One region of the Pseudomonas sp. MT3 genome, then DNA from elsewhere that is predicted to be linked to it. Evidence: riboswitches for the same ligand, from Rfam matches in the RefSeq annotation. Region 1 holds a riboswitch; the other holds the start of a gene.
The links. Region 1 has a riboswitch for manganese ahead of ACYCAX_RS04785 (TMEM165/GDT1 family protein). Riboswitches for the same ligand answer to the same signal wherever they lie in the genome.
Positions count from the first base shown of each region.

Region 2: another riboswitch for manganese. It lies ahead of ACYCAX_RS21430 (sodium:calcium antiporter); the one in region 1 lies ahead of ACYCAX_RS04785 (TMEM165/GDT1 family protein).

Region 1 covers NZ_JBTVPY010000003.1:272,560-282,108, reverse strand. Annotated here, with positions in the region: gene ACYCAX_RS04810 (SOS response-associated peptidase) at 1-24, shown strand, start outside; gene ACYCAX_RS04805 (methyl-accepting chemotaxis protein) at 197-2,332, opposite strand; gene ACYCAX_RS04800 (M48 family metallopeptidase) at 2,524-3,345, shown strand; gene ACYCAX_RS04795 (NAD-dependent epimerase/dehydratase family protein) at 3,381-4,388, shown strand; gene ACYCAX_RS04790 (ketosteroid isomerase-related protein) at 4,511-4,954, opposite strand; gene ACYCAX_RS04785 (TMEM165/GDT1 family protein) at 5,051-5,632, opposite strand; yybP-ykoY riboswitch at 5,711-5,842, opposite strand; gene ACYCAX_RS04780 (amino acid permease) at 5,887-7,344, opposite strand; gene ACYCAX_RS04775 (methyltransferase) at 7,462-8,466, opposite strand; gene ACYCAX_RS04770 (DUF1835 domain-containing protein) at 8,519-9,283, opposite strand; gene ACYCAX_RS04765 (2-hydroxyacid dehydrogenase) at 9,280-9,549, opposite strand, start outside.
Region 2 covers NZ_JBTVPY010000024.1:10,795-20,343, forward strand. Annotated here, with positions in the region: RNA gene ssrA (transfer-messenger RNA) at 3-360, opposite strand; gene ACYCAX_RS21425 (type 1 glutamine amidotransferase domain-containing protein) at 434-1,111, opposite strand; gene ACYCAX_RS21430 (sodium:calcium antiporter) at 1,200-2,210, opposite strand; yybP-ykoY riboswitch at 2,263-2,434, opposite strand; gene ACYCAX_RS21435 (acetyl-CoA carboxylase family protein) at 2,473-5,757, opposite strand; gene ACYCAX_RS21440 (hypothetical protein) at 5,959-6,210, opposite strand; gene ACYCAX_RS21445 (sensor histidine kinase) at 6,296-7,702, opposite strand; gene ACYCAX_RS21450 (response regulator) at 7,699-8,376, opposite strand; gene ACYCAX_RS21455 (FAD-binding and (Fe-S)-binding domain-containing protein) at 8,554-9,549, opposite strand, start outside.

The sequences.
Region 1 (9,549 bases):
CCGGAGTGCCTGACGCCCGCGTGATGCGCGGTGCCTGGGGTTGTCCGTACCCAGAGGGGCAGGTGCAGGATGAGACCTTGGCGTCCGCCGGCACGGACGGCCCCTCTCCCTGAGTGAGAGGGGTGGGGTGAGGGGAGGTTCCGCAGCGGGGGCGGTTCGCGAGCAAGCTCGCTACAGGGCTCCTGTGCCGTTCGTTTTATACCTTGAACTGATTCACCAACCGGCGCTGCTGCTCGGCCAGCTTGGTCAGTTCGGCGCTGGCCTGGGAGGCCTCGTCGGCGCCGCCGGCCACCTGGTTGGCGACCATGCCGATGTTGCTGACGTTGCGGTTGATGTCCTCGGCCACCGCGCTCTGTTCCTCGGCGGCGCTGGCGATCTGGGTGTTCATGTCGTTGATCACCGACACCGCCTGGGTGATCGACTCCAGCGCCTGGGCCGCCTCGCTGGCGTGGCGCACGCTGTCGTCGGTCTTCTCCTGGCTCTGCTGCATCACCTGCACCACTTCACGGGTGCCATGCTGCAACTGTTGGATCATCGACTGGATTTCCTCGGTGGCCTGTTGGGTCTTCTGCGCCAGGTTGCGCACCTCGTCGGCGACCACCGCGAAGCCGCGTCCCTGTTCGCCGGCGCGGGCCGCTTCGATGGCGGCGTTGAGCGCCAGCAGGTTGGTCTGCTCGGCGATGCCGCGGATGGCTACCAGGATCGCATTGATGTTCTCGCTGTCGCGGGCCAGGGTCTGGACCACGCCCACCGCGCGTCCGATCTCGCTGGCCAGCGCCTGGATCGCCGTCGAGCTGCTCTCGACGATGCGTTTGCCGTGGTGCGCGGCCTGGTCGGCGTGGTGGGCCGCTTCCGCCGCATGGGTGGCGTTGCGCGCCACGTCCTGGGCGGTGGCGGTCATTTCGTGGACGGCGGTGGCCACCAGTTCGATTTCCGCCAGTTGTTGCTGCACACCCTGGTTGGTGCGGATGGCGATGTCGGCGGTGTGCTCGGAGGAATCGCTGACGCGTTGCACCGAGGACACCACCTGGCCGATCATGCCCTGCAGCTTGCCGAGGAAAGTGTTGAAGCCCTGGGCGATGGAGCCCAGCTCGTCGGCGCGGTCGCTGGACAGGCGGCAGGTCAGGTCGCCTTCGCCCTGGGCGATGTCGTCGAGCATGCCGACCAGTTGGCGCAGCGGGCGGGCAATGCCGTGGCCGACCAGCCAGATCACCGCCAGGCCGATGGCGGCGATCAGCAGACCCACCAGGGTCATGCCGAGGGTGTCGCCGTCGCGCTGGGACTTCAGGTCCGCCTGCAGCGTGTTCAGATCGCCCAGCACGGCCTCCTGCGGCAGTTGCATGACCAGCGTCCAGCGCGCGCCGGTATCGGCGATGGTGAACGGCAGGAAGAGTTCAATCTGGCCGTGTTGCGCATCGAGCCGCGACAGCGGTTGGTCCAGGGGGAGCCTGGACAACTGGGCGAGGGCATCGGCGTCCAGCACGCTGCTGGCCGGTTCGCCGAGCTTGCCGGCGTCCCGGGTGTAGGCGACCAGGCGTCCGTTGCTGGAAATCAGTGCCATCTCCCCCGCGCCGTCGTAGAGGTGGCTGTCGGCGTTCTTGAGCAGGGTCTGGATGAAGTCCAGCGACAGGTCGACGCCCACCGCCCCCTTGAACTGGCCATCGACCAGGATCGGTGCGTTGAAGGATGACATCAGCACCATCCTGCCGCCCATTTCGTAGGGGGCCGGATCGATGATGCAGGGCTGGCGCTTCTCCTTCGGGCACAGGTAGTACTCGCCCTCGCGGACGCCGGTGGGCTGCATCTTCTGGCTTTCCAGGGTGTCGCCCATCGCCTCGACGGTCAGGCTGCCGTCGCTCTTGCGGTACCACCAGGGCATGAAGCGGCCGCTGGCGTCGTAGCCCGGCTGGCCGGCATGCTCGCTGTCGTTGCCGGCGAAGGCATCGGGCTCCCAGCCGGCGAAGGCGTCGAGCAGCTTGGGGTTCTGCTCCACGGTCTGGCGCAGCAGGCTGGACATCTCCGCGCGGCCGATGCCCAGCGCCGGGGCGCCGCTGGCGTCGACCTTGCCCATCAGGGCGTTGGTGTTGGCCAGGCCCTTGGCGACGGTCAGCGGGTACTCCAGTTCGCGCTGGATCTGGCTGACCTGGCTGCGCGCCAGGGCCTCCAGGCGTTCGTTGATCACCTGTTCGAGCAGCGCCTGGGTGCGCTCCTGCACCAGGGTCTGGGTCCGGGCTCCGGCGAACAGCGCGTACAGCACCAGGGCCGTGACCACCGCCAGGACACTGGCTCCGGCCAGCGCCACCACGGAAAACTGGATCGACTTGAATTTCATACGGGTACCCGAGTGCTCCAGAGCCTGCGTGTCCCTTCTTATCGGCAGGACCGGGCGGATTCCTTAGCCGGGCGTTGTAATGGGTTGTAACGCGGGTACGCACCGCCTGTTGCAGGGTGGTTGCCGGCCACCGGGGGCCGGCCTACCATGCGCGCTGTCCTTGGGAGATTGCATGGTTTCAGGAGAACAGCATGCCCAGTCTTTTCCGTGTCGCCGGCCTGGCCGCGGCCCTGCTGCTGACCGCTTGCCAGCAGGTGAACACCACCAGCGGCGGCGTCGTCGGCGTCGATCGCAAGCAGAATATGTTCAGCATGCTGTCCAGCGCGCAGGTTGACCAGATGTACGCCCAGTCCTACCAGCAGACCCTCGGCGAAGCGTCGAAGGCCGGCAAGCTGGACGCCAGCAGCAGCGATGCCAAGCGCGTGAAGGCCATCGCCAGCCGACTGATTCCGCAGACCGGGGCCTTCCGGCCGGATGCGCCGTCCTGGCAGTGGGAAGTCAATGTGATCAAGAGTGACGAGCTCAACGCCAACTGCGGCCCCGGTGGCAAGATCATTGTCTACACCGGGCTGATCGATAAGCTGAAGCTGACCGATGACGAGCTCGCCGCGGTGATGGGCCACGAGATCGCCCACGCCCTGCGCGAGCATGGCCGCGAGGCCATGTCCCGCGCCTATGCCGAGCAGATGGGCCTGGGTATCGGCGGTGCCTTGCTGGGCCTGGGCCAGGGCAGCGTCGACCTGGCCCACCAGGTCGTCGAATACAGCCTGACCCTGCCCAATAGCCGGCAGAACGAGAACGAAGCCGACCTGATCGGCCTGGAACTGGCCGCTCGCGCCGGCTATAACCCCAACGCCGCAATGACGCTGTGGCAGAAGATGGGGCAGGCGGCCGGTGGCGACGCGCCGCCGGAAATCCTCAGTACCCACCCGGCCGACAGCACCCGGATGGCCAACCTGCAGGCGGCCATTCCGAAGGTGATGCCACTGTACGAGCAAGCCAAAGGCCGCTGAGTGGCCCGCCAGGCGCGGCGCGTGGTAGCGCCGCTGTGCAACGTGAACAGGGAGCGCCCGTGAAAATTGCTGTACTCGGAGCCACAGGGCTCCTGGGCCATCATGCCGCCCGGGCCATCAAGGCCGCGGGACACCAGCTGGTGCTGATCCACCGGCCGTCGTCACAGATCCAGCGCCTGGCTTATCTCGAGCCGGAGTACCGGGTGGCCGAACTCTTCGATCACCAGGGCATGGCCCGCGCGCTGAGTGGCCTGGACGCAGTGATCTTCAGCGCCGGCTACTACCCGGTGCGGCCGCGTCGCTGGCAGGAGGAAGTGGCCAGCGCCCTGGACCAGACCAATCATTTCTACGCGGCCTGCCTGCAGGCGAAGGTGCCGCGCATCCTCTACGTCGGTTCGGCCTTCGCCATGCCGCCTCACCCGCAGGGGCTGCCGGGGCACGAGGGGCTGTTCTACGAAGGACTGCCCACCGGCAAGAGCGCCTACGTGATGTGCAAGTGGGCGCTCGACGAGCAGGCCCGCGAGCAGGCGCGTGGCGGCTTGCCCGTGGTGATCGGGATTCCCGGCATGGTGTTGGGCGAACTCGACATCGGCCCCACCACCGGGCGCCTGATCACCGCCATCGGACATGACGAGATGCTTCACTACGTGCCGGGCCGGCGCAACGTCATCGACGCCGCCGAGGCCGGTCGTGGCCTGCTGCTGGCGCTGGAGCACGGCCGGGTTGGCGAGCGTTACCTGCTCACCGGGCACAACATTGAGATGGGCGAGCTGACTGCCACCGTCGCCCGCCTGCTCGGCAAGCCGGCACCCACGCCGATGCCGTTGCACCGGGCACGGGCCCTGGCGACCCTCGGGCGCTGGCGTTACCGGCTGACCGGCAAGATGCCGCTGCTGGATGATACGGCGATCGAGGTAATGGCCGGCGGGCAGTTCCTCGATGGGCGCAAGGCGCGCGAAGAACTGCGCTTCGAGGCCCAGGTACCGCTGGAGGACACGCTGGAACGGGCGATCGCCTGGTTCCATGCCAACGACTATCTGTAACGCCCCGTAGGAGCGAGCTTGCTCGCGAACCGCACGGCACCGAGCGGCCTCTGTTCGCGAGCAAGCTCGCTCCCTACGACAGCGCAAATGCAAAAGCCCGGCAAATGCCGGGCGTTTTCATGTCAGGGCAGTGCCTTCTCGGCAAAGGGACGGTTCTGCAGCCCCATCTGCGCGCGGAAGCTCTCCATGTCGAACATGGTGCACAGCTCGAGGATTTCCCCGGTACTGCTGAATACCCAGAAGCCCATCGCCGACAGGCTGAGGATCTTCTCGCTGGCCGGATAACCGAAGGCGGGGCGGGAGATGCTGCCCAGCAAAGTGCTCCAGGTGAATACCTTGCTGCCTTCGCGGATGCATTCCTCCACCACCACTTCCAGGTCCGGCATGGCCGAGCGGATCTCCTCCACCAGCCGGCGGTAGCCTGCGTTGTTCAGCGGCTGCGCGGTGAAGGCGCTCTTGTAGATGAAGTCCGGACTGTGCAACTGCTCGGCCAGCGCCAGGTGACCCTTGTTCCACGTGAGGTCGATGTGCTGGCGGGCGAGCTTCTTGAGATCCTTCTCCGACATGGCGCTTCCTGGGTGCTGGGACGATGGCGTACCACTGTGTCCCGGATGCCGTGCACGGGCATTGGCCGGCGCGCCAGATCCCAGCGGGGGCTCGGGTTAGAACACTCCGCCCAGCTTTAGCGCATGCCACACGGCGGCCAGGCCGAGGACGGCGAAGGCGGCGGCGGCCAGGCGGCGGATCAGGTTCAGCGGCAGGCGTTCGGCGGCGAAGTTGCCGGCCAGTACCACCGGCACGTTGGCGATCAGCATGCCCAGCGTGGTGCCGATGACCACCAGCCAGAAGTGCGGGTACTGCGCGGCCAGCATCACGGTGGCGACCTGGGTCTTGTCGCCCATCTCGGCGAGGAAGAAGGCGATCAGGGTGGTGAGGAACGGACCGAATTTCTTCAGCGCGCCTTCTTCGTCGTCATCCAGTTTGTCCGGGATCAGGGTCCAGGCGGCGACCGCCAGGAAGGACACGGCCAGCACCCAGCTCAGCGTGGTTTCCGAGAAGAAGCTGGCGACCCAGCTGCCGATGGCGCCGGCGGCGAAGTGGTTGGCCAGGGTGGCGGCGATGATCCCGGCGATGATCGGCCAGGGCTTGCGGAAACGCGCGGCGAGGACGAGCGCGAGCAGTTGCGTCTTGTCGCCGATTTCCGCGAGGGCAACGATCAGGGTTGGGACGAAGAGGGATTCCATCAGGCTTCCTAAGGGGGCGGGTCGACTCAGCACCATGACACGCGCCACCTGCCCGCCCCGGGTCAGGTTGCTCGTGTCATAGGTCTTGTCAAACCCGGGCCTGAACGATGCAGGCTTGGGTCGCACGCGCCATGATCTGCGGACCAAGTGTGTTGACGCGTACCGGGCGAGCTGGGCGCTCGCGGGAGACTACTCCCCTAGGACGGGGCGCATTCTGCCCAAGTCCTGGGACTTGGGCAAGCCGGCATGTCGGATCATTCGCGGCTGGAGCGGATATCCATGTCTTCGTAGCGGATGAAACGCGTGCCGTTCTTGAAGCGGTAGCCCAGCCAGATCGTGAGGAACAGCGGGATGGTGATGTAGGTGGCGACCAGCCCGGCCCAGTCCACGTGCTCGCCGACGAACGCCTGGTAGTTCTGCCCCAGGGTGATGATCAGGCAGAGGGTGAAGGCGAACAGCGGACCGAAGGGGAACCATTTGGCGCGGTAGGGCAGGCTGTTCAAGTCGCCGCCCTGCAGGACGAAGGCCTTGCGGAAGCGGTAGTGCGACACGGCGATGCCCAGCCAGACGATGAAGCCGCACATGCCCGAGGCGTTGAGCAGCCAGGTGTAGACGGTCTTGTCGCCGATGAAGCTGGTGAGGAAGCACAGCGCGCCGACGAAGGTGGTGGCCAGCAACGCGTAGCGCGGCACTCCGCTGACGGACACCTGGTTGAATACCCGTGGCGCCTTGCCGTGCAGGGCCATGGTGTAGAGCATCCGGGTCGAGGCGTACATGCCCGAGTTGCCGGCCGAGAGGATCGCCGAGAGGATTACCGCGTTCATCACGCCCGCCGCGGCGGCCAGGCCCGCGCGCTCGAACAGCAGGGTGAAGGGCGAGGTGCTGATGTCGCTGCTGTCGGTCTTGAGCAGGTTCGGATCGGTGTAGGGAATCAGCATGCCGATCACGAAGATCGACAGGATGTAGAACATCAGGATTCGCCAGAACACCTGGCGGATGGCGATGGGAATGGACTTCTGCGGGTTCTCCGACTCGCCCGCGGCGACGCCGATCAGTTCGGTGCCCTGGAAGGAGAAGCCGGCGATCATCGCCACCCCGATCATTGCCTGCAGGCCGCCGGCGAAGGGCGCGTCACCGGTGGTGAAGTTGCTGAATCCGGGACTGTCGATGCCGTGCATGATGCCGATGATGCTTGCCAGGCCAATGCCGATGAAGATCACCACGGCCACCACCTTGATCAGCGCGAACCAGAACTCGCTCTCGCCGAAGCCTTTCACCGAGAAGAAATTCAGCATGAACATGACGCCCAGGAACACCACGCTCCAGTAGATGCCGGGCACGTCGGGGAACCAGAATTTCATCACCAGCTGCGCGGCCACCAGTTCCGCGGCGATGGTCACCGCCCAGTTGTACCAGTAGTTCCAGCCCATCGCGAAGCCGAAGCCATCGTCGATGAAGCGGCTGCCATAGGTGCAGAACGAGCCGGAATCGGGAATGTACGCCGCCAGCTCGCCCAGGCTGGTCATGAGGAAGAACACCATCAGGCCGATCAGCGCGTAGGCCATCAGGGCGCCGCCGGGGCCCGCGGTGGCGATGGTGCTGCCGGAAGCAACGAACAGGCCGGTGCCGATGGAGCCGCCGATGGCGATCATGTTCAGGTGTCGGGGCTTGAGGGAGCGCTTGAGGTGATGCGGCTTCTCTTTCGGCCCCATGGCGAACGTCAGCTCGACATCGTCTTTGATTCTTCGATTCACAGGTGTCCTCGATAGTCTGGGCGTGCGGCGGCGCACCGCTCCATTGGCTCGGTGCAGTGTAGTGCGAGCCTTCGATCAGCGCCGCCGGGCGCTGTAGATACGGAAGCCGTCGGCCTCGGCCAGGATCTGGCAGGGACCGAGGTGCTGCTCGATCAGCGGTGGGTATTTCAGGAAGCTGTTGGCCACCAGGCGCAATTCGCCGCCGGGTGCCAGATGGCGTTCGGACTGGCGCAGCAGGTGTTCGGTGGCGGCGTAGCTGGTGTGCACGCCCTGGTGGAAGGGCGGGTTGCTGACGATCGCGGCAAGCCCGGCAGGGGCCGCGTCGATGCCGTCGCCGGCGATCACCTCGCTGTCCAGGCCATTGGCGGCCAGGGTCAGGCGGCTGCTTTCGAGGGCGAAGGCGTCGACGTCCAGCAGGGCCAGTTGGCTGGCCGGGTAGCGCCGCTTGAGGGTGGCGCCGATGACGCCGGCGCCGCAGCCGAAGTCCAGCACCTGGCCGGTGGGCAGGCCGTCCAGTTGTTCCAGCAGCAGGGCGCTGCCGCGATCCAGGCGGCCGTGGCTGAACACGCCGGGCAGGGTGACCACCTGCAGCGGGCCGTCGGCCAGCGGCAGTTCGTAGCGTTGCGCCAGGGTGTGCAGGTCGGGCGCGCCGGGGGCGCCGTCGATGTGGGCATGCCACAGCTGGCTGTGGCGGGCGCTGTCGAGCTTGCTGGCGCGGCCGAAGACGGCGAGCTGCTTGCTGGCGCGCTCGACGCCGGCGCGTTTCTCGCCGACCAGGTACAGCTCGCCGTCCGGCACGCAGTGGGCCAGGGCGGCGAACAGGTAATCGGTGAGTTCGCGGGATTTGGGCAGGAACAGCACGGCGGCCTCGAACGCGCCTTCCGGCGGCGTCACGCCGAAATGGCAGCGGCTCGGATAGCGGGCTTCGAGCTGCCGGGCGTCGCCTGCGTGCCAGCTCCAGCCCTGGGCCTGTGGCAGGTCGCCGAGCAGGGCGTCGGCGGGCAGGCCGGCGAGCAGGACGCGGCCCTGGAAGCGCTCGATCTGGCGCAGCAGCACTTCGCTGGTGGGGGCGTTGGACATGCGGCCTCCTCGAAAAAAGGGCGCGAGTTTAGCAGGGCTCCAGCGGCCGAGCCTAGGCGAGCCGCACCTCGGCGTTGTTCCAGAGGTCGTCGCCACGCAGTTCCAGGGCGCCCGCCGCGACCTGTTCGCGCAGGCGCCAGGCGGCCAGCAGGTCGGTGACGAACAGGCCGTCGACATAGGCCATCGTCGGGCCGATCAGCGATTGCGCCGGGCGCCAGGATTCGCTGGCGCTGTCCAGCAGGACATGGTCGATGTGCGTGTAGCCGGCGCCGCTCAACTGGCCGTCCAGCCACAGGCGCAGTTCGGCGTTCTCGGCCAGGGCGCGCCGCCAGTCTTCGCCCAGGCGCTGGCGCTCGGCGGCGTCCAGTTCGTGGCTGGCGGCCAGGGCGTTGGCCAGTTCCTCGGGTTTGAGCATGGCGATGGCGTGGCGGTCCTCGCAGCGGCACTGGCCGCTGCCGGCGCCAACGCTGCGCAGGGAGACGCGTTCCGGCAGTAGCGCGCAGACGCGGCGCAGCAGCAGTTGTTCGCTGGCGCTGTCGCCGTGCCAGAGGGTGACGGAGCTGGCGTCGGGGCTGCGCAGCCAGTTGACGTCGCTGGCCAGCTCGATGGCGATTTCCCGTTCGCGCAGGACCTCGCCACCCAGCTCGTGCCAGAACGCCGCGCGCTGCTGGCAGGGTGGCGTGTCCACGTCGCCCAGCGGGCCGACGGCCAGGTCGTCCGGCATCACGCGGATTTTCTTCTCCACCAGCACGCCGGCTTCCACCGCGCGGCGCAGTGCTTCGGCGGCGCCGTCGCCGCAGACCAGATGCAGGCTCATGGCGCCACCACTCGGCACGGCTGGCCGGCGAAGAAGCCGGCGGCGTTCTCGCTCAACTGGCCGACGATGCGCTGCCGCGCCTCGCGGCTGCCCCAGGCGCTGTGCGGGGTGAGGATGAAACGCGGGAGGTCGCCGGCCAGCAGCGGGTTGCCGTCCTTCGGTGGCTCGACGCTGAGCACATCGAAGGCGGCGCCGCCCAGGTGGCCGCGGCGCAGGGTGTCGGCCAGCGCCTGCTCGTTCACCAGCCCGCCACGGGCGGTGTTGAT
Region 2 (9,549 bases), on a different contig from region 1:
ATTGGTGGAGCCGGGGGGATTTGAACCCCCGTCCGCCAGTTCTCCGCTGTCGGTTCTACATGCTTAGCCATCTCTACTGAGTTAACTCCGCGCCGCCCGAGTGGCAGGGTGCTTGGAGCGAGCTGTATGAGTTTTAGCCGTTACGTCTACAGCGAACTTGGCGGCGATCCTGTTCTATATGACAGACCTAATCGTCGGGTTTACAGGCATCCCCTAGGGTCTGCTAGCGGCACTTAGGCTGCTAGGGCGTAGTTGTCGTCGTTGGCAACTATAAAGTTGTGGCAGCTGATTTACGAGAACTGTCACCTACTCGGCATGCCCCTCGAGTTTTGTTACCGGCGTCGAATCCTAATCGGCCCCAAAACCTTTGAAGGTCGTGACCATTCTACGGTAAAGCCGCCCCGAGGTCCAACCGGAGCGGTGCAAACCATTGTCAGGTCAGGAATTTCAGTACGGCTTTGGCCACGGCTTCGGAGGAGGCGGGGTTCTGGCCGGTGATCAGTCCCCGGTCGACTTCGACGTGGCTCTGCCAGTCGGGGCCTTTGCTGTAGCGGGCGCCGTTGGCCTTGAGCATGTCCTGGACGAGGAATGGCACCACGTCGGTGAGGCCCACCGCTTCCTCCTCGTTGTTGCTGAAGCCGGTGACATGCCGGCCCTGCACCAGCGGACGGCCGTCCAGGCCGCGCGGATGGCGGAATACGGCGGGGGCATGGCAGACGGCGGAAACGGGTTTTCCGCTGGAGTGGAAGGCTTCGATCAGCGCCACCGAGGTGCGGTCCTCGGCCAGGTCCCAGAGCGGGCCGTGGCCGCCGGGATAGAAGAGGGCGTCGTAGTCGTCGGCCTGTATCTCGCTGAGCTTCACGGTGTTGGCCAGCGCGACCTGCGCATCGCTGTCCTGGCGGAAGCGGCGGGTGGCCGGGGTCTGCGCGTCCTCTGCGTCGCTCTTGGGGTCGAGCGGTGGCTGGCCGCCCTTGGGCGAGGCCAGGGTCAGGGTGGCGCCGGCATCCTTGAACACGTAGTAGGGAGCGGCGAACTCCTCGAGCCAGAAGCCGGTTTTTCTGCCGGTGCTGCCGAGCTGGTCGTGGGAGGTCAGGACTACCAGGATTTTCATGCTCACTCCTTCGGCGTATCTCGATGACAAGGGGCTGCCGCAGCATCGGCAGCCCAGACTGGTCAGTGTAGGCGGTACGCCGCAGGCGTCAGCGTGACAGAGTGATGCCCAGATAGGCGGCGTACAGCACGCCGTTCAGCAGCAGCACCCAGACCGGCAGTCCATCGCGCTGCGCATTGAGACGCAGCCAGAGCGCGGCGCCGAGGGTGATCAGTACGCCGGTGAGCACTTCGATGCGCGGTTGCCAGGGGGTGAGCAGGATGCCGATGGCGGGCAGCAGGGTGCCCTGGAACACCATCGCGCCGCTGATGTTGCCGAAGGCCAGGGTGTCCTTGCCGCGGCGGACCCAGAGGATGCTGTTGATCTTCTCCGGCAACTCGGTGGCAATCGGGATGATCAGCAGCGACAGCAGCAGGGCGGAGAGGCCCAGCAGGTGTGACAGTCCCTCCACTCCGTGGATAAAGCCCTTCGCTCCCAGCACCAGCAGGCCAAGGCCCAGCAGCAATTGCAGCAGGATGGTCGCCAGGTTGGTCGGCAGGCCGAGGCGCGACAGGTACATGTGGTGATCGGCTTCAGTGCCGTGGCCGTTCTCCACCAACTCCTGCGAGGCCCGCAGCGTAAGGGTGATGTAGGCGACATAGGTGAGGACCAGCAGCAGGCTCAGGCCGATGCGGAGGGGCAGGAGCTGCGTCGGTACGAACATGGCGATGGCGGCGATGCTGAAGGCGATCAGGAAGAAATTCAGGTCGCGCTGCAGTCCGCTGCGCTCGGGGCGAACGCGGCCGGCCAGCCCGCGCGCTCGCCAGGCGAAGCAGGCCATCAGGCAGGTGGACAGGGTCGACAGCATCAGCGGCGCGCCGAGAATGGCGCCCACGCCGACTTCCTGGTTGAGGTTCACGTTCCGGGTGCCGGCAAACAGGGCCAGCAATGGGATCAGGGTTTCCGGAAGCGCAGTACCGATGGCGGCGAACAGTGAGCCGGTGGCGCCTTCGGAGATGCCCAGGCGTTCGCCGAAGTGTTCCAGCGCGTTGGTGAAGAGTTCGGCGGCGATCAGGATCACCAGCAGCATGCCGAGCAGTTCGAGGATGAAGGTCAGCATGCGCGAGGCTCCAGGCGGATGGAGCGGGAGATGAGGCGGTGCGTCACGGTGAAGACTCCCGGCCGGTCCGATACCCATGACCACGCGCTCCCCGGCCGTTCGGAGGCTGCGTGGTCAAAGGTCTTGCCAGGCGGATCGCTGGCGACGCCATAGCCTTGTGGGCCAAGTGTGTTGACGTCGCCCCCGCTCGCATGAGCGGTCGGCTACTCCCCAATGACGATGCGCATTTTAGCCAATCAGGAGCTTAGCTCAACCCGCTGGGTCACCAGGTGTCGATCAGTGGACGCTTCTTGCCCTGGCGCGGAGCCGGGCGTGGCACCGAGGCGAGCCCGCGCAGCAGCCAGCGGCGGGTGTCGGCGGGGTCGATCACGTCGTCGATCTCCAGGTAGCTCGCCATGTTCAGGCCCTTGCCGTTGCGGTAGGCGGCGGCGACCAGCTTGTCGAACAGCGCCTGCCGCTCTTGCGGGTCCTCCAGCGCAGCCAGCTCCTTGGCGTAGCCGAGGCGGATCGCGCCTTCCAGGCCCATTGCGCCGAACTCGCCGCTGGGCCAGGCGACGGTGAACAGCGCAGCGTGGAAGCTGCCGGCAGCCATTGCCTGCGCACCCAGGCCGTAGCCTTTGCGCAGCACCACGGTGAAGAAGGGCACGGTCAGGCTGGCGGCGGTGACGAACATGCGCGAGACGTGGCGTACGGTGCCGGTCTTCTCTGCCTCCGGGCCGACCATGAAGCCGGGGGTGTCGCACAGGGATATGATCGGCAGGTCGAAGGCGTCGCACAGCTGCATGAAGCGCGCGGCCTTGTCGCCGGCCTCGGCGTCGATGGCGCCCCCCAGGTGCATGGGGTTGTTGGCGATCAGGCCGAACGGCTTGCCTTCGACACGCACCAGCGCGGTGACCATCCCGGCTGCGAAGTGCCGGCGCAGTTCCAGCACCGAGCCGCTGTCGGCCAGTTGCTCGATGACCTGGCGGATGTCGTAGACCCGCAGGCGATTCTCCGGCACCGCGTGGCGCAACAGGCGCTGGTCGGCGCACTGCCAGTCGGTGCTGTCGCCCTGGAAGTAGGCGAGGTACTGGCGGGCGATGCGGGTGGCTTCGGCCTCGTCTTCCACCAGTACGTCGATCACGCCATTGGCGCTCTGCACGTCGCTGGGGCCGACTTCCTCGGGGGCGAACCTGCCCAGGCCGCCGCCCTCGATCATTGCCGGGCCGGCCATCCCCAGGCTGGTATCGCGGGTGGCGATAATCACGTCGCAGCAACCCAGCAGCGCGGCGTTGCCGGCAAAGCAGCGGCCGGAGACCACGCCCACCAGCGGCACCAGCCCGGAGAGCCGCGCCAGGCCGACGAAGCTCATGTTGTCCAGCCCGGCCACGCCGACGAAATCGGTGTCGCCCGGACGCCCGCCGCCGCCTTCCGCGTAGAGCACCAGCGGGATGCGCCATTGCTCGGCCAGGTGCAGCATGCGGTCGGTCTTCTTGTGGTTCATCACGCCCTGGGTGCCGGCGAACACCGTGTAGTCGTAGGCCAGCACCAGGCAGCGGGCCCTCTCGTCGCCGAACTGCGCGGCATTGATGCTGCCCAGTCCGCTGACCAGGCCGTCTGCCGGGCTGCTGGCGATCAGTTCTTCGACGCTGCGACGGCGGCGCTGGGCCGCGATGGCCAGGGCGCCGTACTCGATGAAGCTGCCGTCATCGAGCAGGTTGGCGAGGTTCTCGCGGGTGGTGCGCTTGCCGATCCTGTGGCGCTTGGCTACGGCGTCCGGGCGGCGCTCGTCGAGGCCGATGGCATGGCGTTCAAGGACTTCGGCGAGGTCGGCGCGGATGGCGTCGAGGTCGATGGCGGCAGCGCTTTCATGGTCCTGCGCTTCGACATCCGCCGGTTCGACGAACAGCAGCGCGTCGCCCTCGCCGAGGCTGTCGCCGGGCGTGGCGGCGAGACTGTGGACGATGCCACTGGCGCTGGCCTTCACTTCGAACTCCATCTTCATCGCTTCGATCACGGCGATGGTCTGGCCCTGGGCGACCGCGTCGTCGGGGATGACGTTCAGGCTGACCAGCACACCAGCGCTGGGCGTTCCCAGCGCAATGCAACCGACGGGCGCTTCGCTGGTGCGCTGGATTTCCGGCGCCGCGCCGGCATGGTTGAAGAAACGGTGCGGATGGGCATGTTCCTGCGCGCCGAGCAGCGTGGGCAGGTGTTCTTCGATGTAGCGCGTGGTGACCTGGTTGTCCGCCACTGCCGGCTGGCGCAGCAGGTTGAGCAGCAGCGGGATGTTGCTCGCCACACCCTCCAGGCGGAATTCGCAGAGGGCGCGGTAGGCGCGCTGCACCAGCTGTGGATAACCGCCGTTGCCGTGGACGATCAGCTTGGCCAGCAGCGAGTCGTAGCCGGCGCTGTTGCGGTAGCCGGCGTAGCCGTAGCCGTCCACGCGCAGGCCGGGGCCGCTGGGCGGTTCGTAGGCGCTGAGGGTGCCGCAGGCGAGGTGGGGCGTGCCGTCGCTGGCGAGGTTTTCCAGGTTGATCCGCAGTTGCAGGGCGTGGCCGCGCGGCGCGGGGATCTCCGCCTGGGTCAGGTTCAGTTCGGCGAGGCTGGCGCCAGCGGCGATGCGCAGTTGCGCCTGGACCAGGTCGATGCCGGTCACCGCTTCGGTGACGGTGTGTTCCACCTGCAGGCGTGGGTTGGCTTCCATGAACACGAAGTCACCGCTGTCCTCGTCCAGCAGGAACTCGAAAGTGCCCAGACCGCGATAGTCCACGGCTTCGGCCAGGCGCACGGCGGCGGCGAGGATGGCGCCGCGCAGGCGCGGGTGCAGGTTCGGGCTGGGGGCGATTTCCAGCAGCTTCTGGTTGCGCCGCTGCAGGGTGCAGTCGCGCTCCCAGAGGTGACTGACGCTGCGGCCGTCGCCGATCACCTGCACTTCGATATGGCGGGCGCGCTGGATCAGGCGCTCCACGTAGAGCCGATCATCGCCGAAGGCCGCGTGGGCCTCGGCCTGGCAGCGCGCGTAGGCGTCGGCAATTTCCTCGGGGCTGCGTACCGCGCGCATGCCGCGTCCACCGCCGCCGGCCAGGGCCTTGATCATCATGCCGGACCCGCCGGGCAGTTCGCGGAAGAAGCGCTCGGCGTCCTCCAGCGCAGTGGCGCGGTTGCTGCCCGCGGCCAATGCCACGCCGTGCGCGCTGGCCAGGTCGCGGGTGCGGGCCTTGTCGCCGAAGCACGCGAGCACGTCCGCCGAGGGGCCGACGAAGGTCAGGCCGGCCGCTTCGCAGCGGCGGGCGAAGTCGGCGTTTTCGGAGAGGAAGCCATAGCCCGGATGTATCGCGTCGCAGCCGTGCGCCAGGGCGATCTCGATGATCTGCTGCTGGTCGAGATAGGCGCTGGCGCCACGCCCTTTCAGGGCCGCGGCCTGGTCGACCTGGCGCGTGTGCAGCGAGGCGGCGTCGTCCTCGGCGAAGATCGCCAGCGTCTGGATACCCAGCTCGGCGGCGGCGCGGGCAATGCGGATGGCAATCTCGCCACGGTTGGCGATGAGCAGGTGCGTCAGGGGCATGGCGATTCCGGTTGTGATTATTGTCGATCGGCAATCGCTACATCTTAGGGAGGTGGTCGGGCGGAGGAATGAACTGCTTTCTCGCGAATGGCGAGAGCTTCGTGGGGCTTATCGGTGCAGGAAACCCATGCGAGCGCCTCGGTGCGGCAGGCGCACGGGAAATGGGGCGGCCGGCCGGTCCGACCGGCCGTCGAAGCGGGATCAGGACTTACCGCTCTGCTTGAGCAGCTTCAGGGCTTTCTCGGTCTGTGCGATGCAGGCCTTGGTATCGCCCGACTGCTGGGCCTGGATGGCTTTTTCCTGCAGGCGCATGGCCTGATCCTGGGTTTGTGCGGTGCCGGCGTTGGACTGCACGGCAGCGTCGATTTTCTGCAGATTGTCGCTGCACAGGTCGGCGGCGAAGGCCGGCGACGCCAGCAGGGCGGCGGTAATGAGCAAGGCGGTACGTTTCATGGCTGTACTCCTGGCAAATTGACCGGGTTATCGCGGACCGTTCACGCGGACCGTACAGGGTCGACTGCCGGGCTTTTCGCCAGGTTCAGTCTTTTTCGCCAGTGGTTGCCGGCAGCTCGACGCACACGCCCAGGCCGGCGCCATCCAGCCCTTCGTGCAGGCTGATACGGCCGCGGTGAATCTCCACGATGCGCTTGACGATGGGCAGCCCGAGTCCGCTGCCGGCGCTGTTGGCAACGCTGGGGCTGCGATAGAAACGGGTGAAGATGGCTGCCTGCTCGGCCTGCGCCACGCCGGGGCCGTTGTCGCGCACCCAGAGTGCGAGCGTGTCGTCCGTGCGTTCCAGGCTCACCTCCACGCGGCCGCCCTCGGGCGTATAGCGCAGGGCGTTGCCGACCAGGTTGGTGAGGATCAGCCCGAGCCAGACCGGTACGCCCATCAGAGTACAGCCCGGATGGGCGTCGAGGGTGAGTTCAATGTGCCTGTCGATGGCCTGGGGGGCGAGTTCGGCAATGGTTTCCTCGGCGAGCGGACCGAGATCGATGTGGCTGAAGGTTTCGTGCAGTTCTTCGCCGTCGAGTCGGGCCAGCAGCAGGATCTGCTCCATCAGCGCACTGATGCGCTCGACGCTGCGGCTGACCTGCTGCAAGCCGTGGGCGTGGGCCGCCGGGTCGGCGGAGCGCAGCGCGACCTGGGCGTGGGTGCGCAGGCTGGCCAGCGGCGTACGGATTTCGTGGGCGGCGTCGCTGGTCAGGCGGCGTTCGGCTTCCATCGCCGAGTGCAGGCGCTCCAGCAGCAGGTTCAGTTCGTTGACCAGGCTGTGCACTTCCACCGGCGCCCGGCTCAGCGACAGCGGATGCAGGCTCTGGGCGGTGCGCAGGTGGACCTGGTCGATCAGGCCGCGCAGTGGCGCCAGGCCCTGGCGGACGCCGAGCCAGACCAGGACGAGGAACAGCGGCAGCGCCAGCAGCAGTGGGAACAGCGCGCTGAACAGCAGCAGACGCAGGGTTTTCGAGCGGTAGTGCAGGTCTTCGAAGACCCAGATGCGGACTTCGCCGGCGCCCGGCGAGGCGATCTGCAGGACACGCCAGTTCACGTCGTCGCGTTGCAGGCCGGAGAAGCCCGGCGGCTGGGCTTCGATTCCGCGCGGCGGGCTGTGGGTGGCGATCAGGGGTTGGCCGTGGTACCAGATGGCATAGCCGAGGGTGGCTTCGCGGCGGATCAGCGGTAGCCCCTCGATGGCGTTGCGGCTGCGGGCGAGGATTTCCATTGCGTCGCTGGACTGCGGGTCGACGGCGTCGGCGATGTTCACCAGGCTCAGCGCGGCCTGGCCGAAGTCGATCATGTCCTGGTCGTAGAGTTGGTTCACCTGCTGACGGGTCAGGTGGTAGGTGAACAGGCCCGCGACCAGCCAGCACAGCGAAATGCCGCCGATCAGCAGGAGCAACAGTCGGCGGCTGAGCGAGCCGACGCGGCGCGGGGCGAGACTCACGGCTGGGAGGGGTTGCCGGGCCGGTCGATGCCGTAGCCGATGCCGCGTACGGTGCGGATCAGGCCGTTGCCCAGCTTGCGGCGCAGGTGGTGGATGTGGACCTCGATGGCGTTGCTCTCCAGGTCGCCGTCCCAGCCATACAGGGCCTCCACCAGGCGGGTGCGCGACAGCACTTTGCCGCGTTGTTCCAGCAGTAGGCGCAGCAGGGCGTACTCGCGCGGGGCCAGGTCCACCGATGTACCGGCGAGGCTGACCTGATGGGTGGCCGGGTCCAGCATCAGTTCGCCGTGCTGCAGCAGCGGCACGGCACGGCCGGTGCGGCGGCGGGTGAGGGCGCGGACGCGGGCGAGCAGTTCGTCGAGGTCGAAGGGTTTGGTCAGGTAGTCGTCGGCGCCGGCGTCGAGGCCAGCCACGCGGTCGGCCACCTTGTCGCGGGCGGTGAGGATCAGCACCGGCGTCAGGTCGCCGCGCCGGCGCAGGCTGCGCAACACGTCCAGGCCGTCCTTACGCGGCAGGCCGAGGTCGAGCACCAGCAGGTCGAACTCGTCGGTCTGCAACGCCTGATCGGCGGCCAGGCCATCATTGACCCAGTCCACGGTGTCGCCTTCCAGACCGAGCCCCGAGCGAATGCCATCGCCCAGCAACTGGTCGTCTTCCGCCAACAGGATTCTCATCGATGTCCCCTCAACCGGCCTTGTGCAGCAGGATAGCCGGCCGCTCTCGTTTCCGGCAGAGGGTGGCAATGATGGATTAAGAGCGGGTTAATTCGGGGGGATCGTAGGGCGAATAACCTGGAACAGGTTATTCGCCGTCCGCAGAGACGGCGGATAACGCTCGGGGCGTTATGCGCCCTACGGTTGCGCGTCCGTCGCTCTAGCTCGGGTCACGCGATCCACCAGGTAGACCACCCCGCGATAGTCGATACCACCGTGGGTGGACAGGCCGATTTCGCAGGTGCGGCTGGTGGAGACGCCTTCCTCGCAGTGCCGCACCGCGTCCTTGAGCGTGCGCAGCGAGTGCGCATTCAGCTCGGGGGTGGTGAAGCCCTTGTCGCCGGCGAAGCCGCAGCAGTGGATGCCCTCGGGGATCACCACTTCGCGGGTGCAGCGTCCGACCAGATCGATCAGCGCCTGGCTCTCGCCCAGGTGCTGGGTGCTGCAGGTGACATGCACGGCTACCGGCTTGTCCTGTGGCTGAAAGTCCAGGCGCTCGACCAGGTGGGTGCGGATGAACTTCACCGGGTCGTAGATTTTCAGCCGGTCGTCCGCCAGGTCCTGCATCAGGCGCAGGGTGCAGGGGCTGGTGTCGCAGTAGATCGGGTCGAGGCCGCCACGGCTGGCGCGCAGCAGTTCGGCGAGCAGTTCGTCGCGCTTGGCGTCGGCCTGGTCCTTGTAGCCCTTGGAGGCGAACGGCTGGCCGCAGCAGAGGTTGTCGGCGTTGTCCGGGAAGACCACCTGGTAGCCGGCCTTTTCCAGCAACTGGCGGGTCTTGTCGACCAGCGGCATCTGCTCTTCGTCCGCCGCCGCCGGGCCCATTGCGCGCGAGACGCAGGCGGTCAGGTAGACGACCCTCGGCTGGCCGTTATCCACAGCCTGCGGCACGGATGACAGCCGCACCGGTTGCGGCATGGCCGGTGTCCACTGCGGCACGCGGCCCTTGCTGGCATGGCTGATGGAGGTGCTGAGTCCGGCCAGGCGCGGAGCGCCCAGCAGCCTGCGCATACCATTGGCGGCGTGCAGCATGAGGCGCGTGCCTTGCATGGCCGTGGCGAAGTTGCGTGCCAGCCAGGTGGCCGTACCGGCGTGGCGGGCGTCCTCGCCGCGCAGCTTGCGGATCAGGTCGCCGGT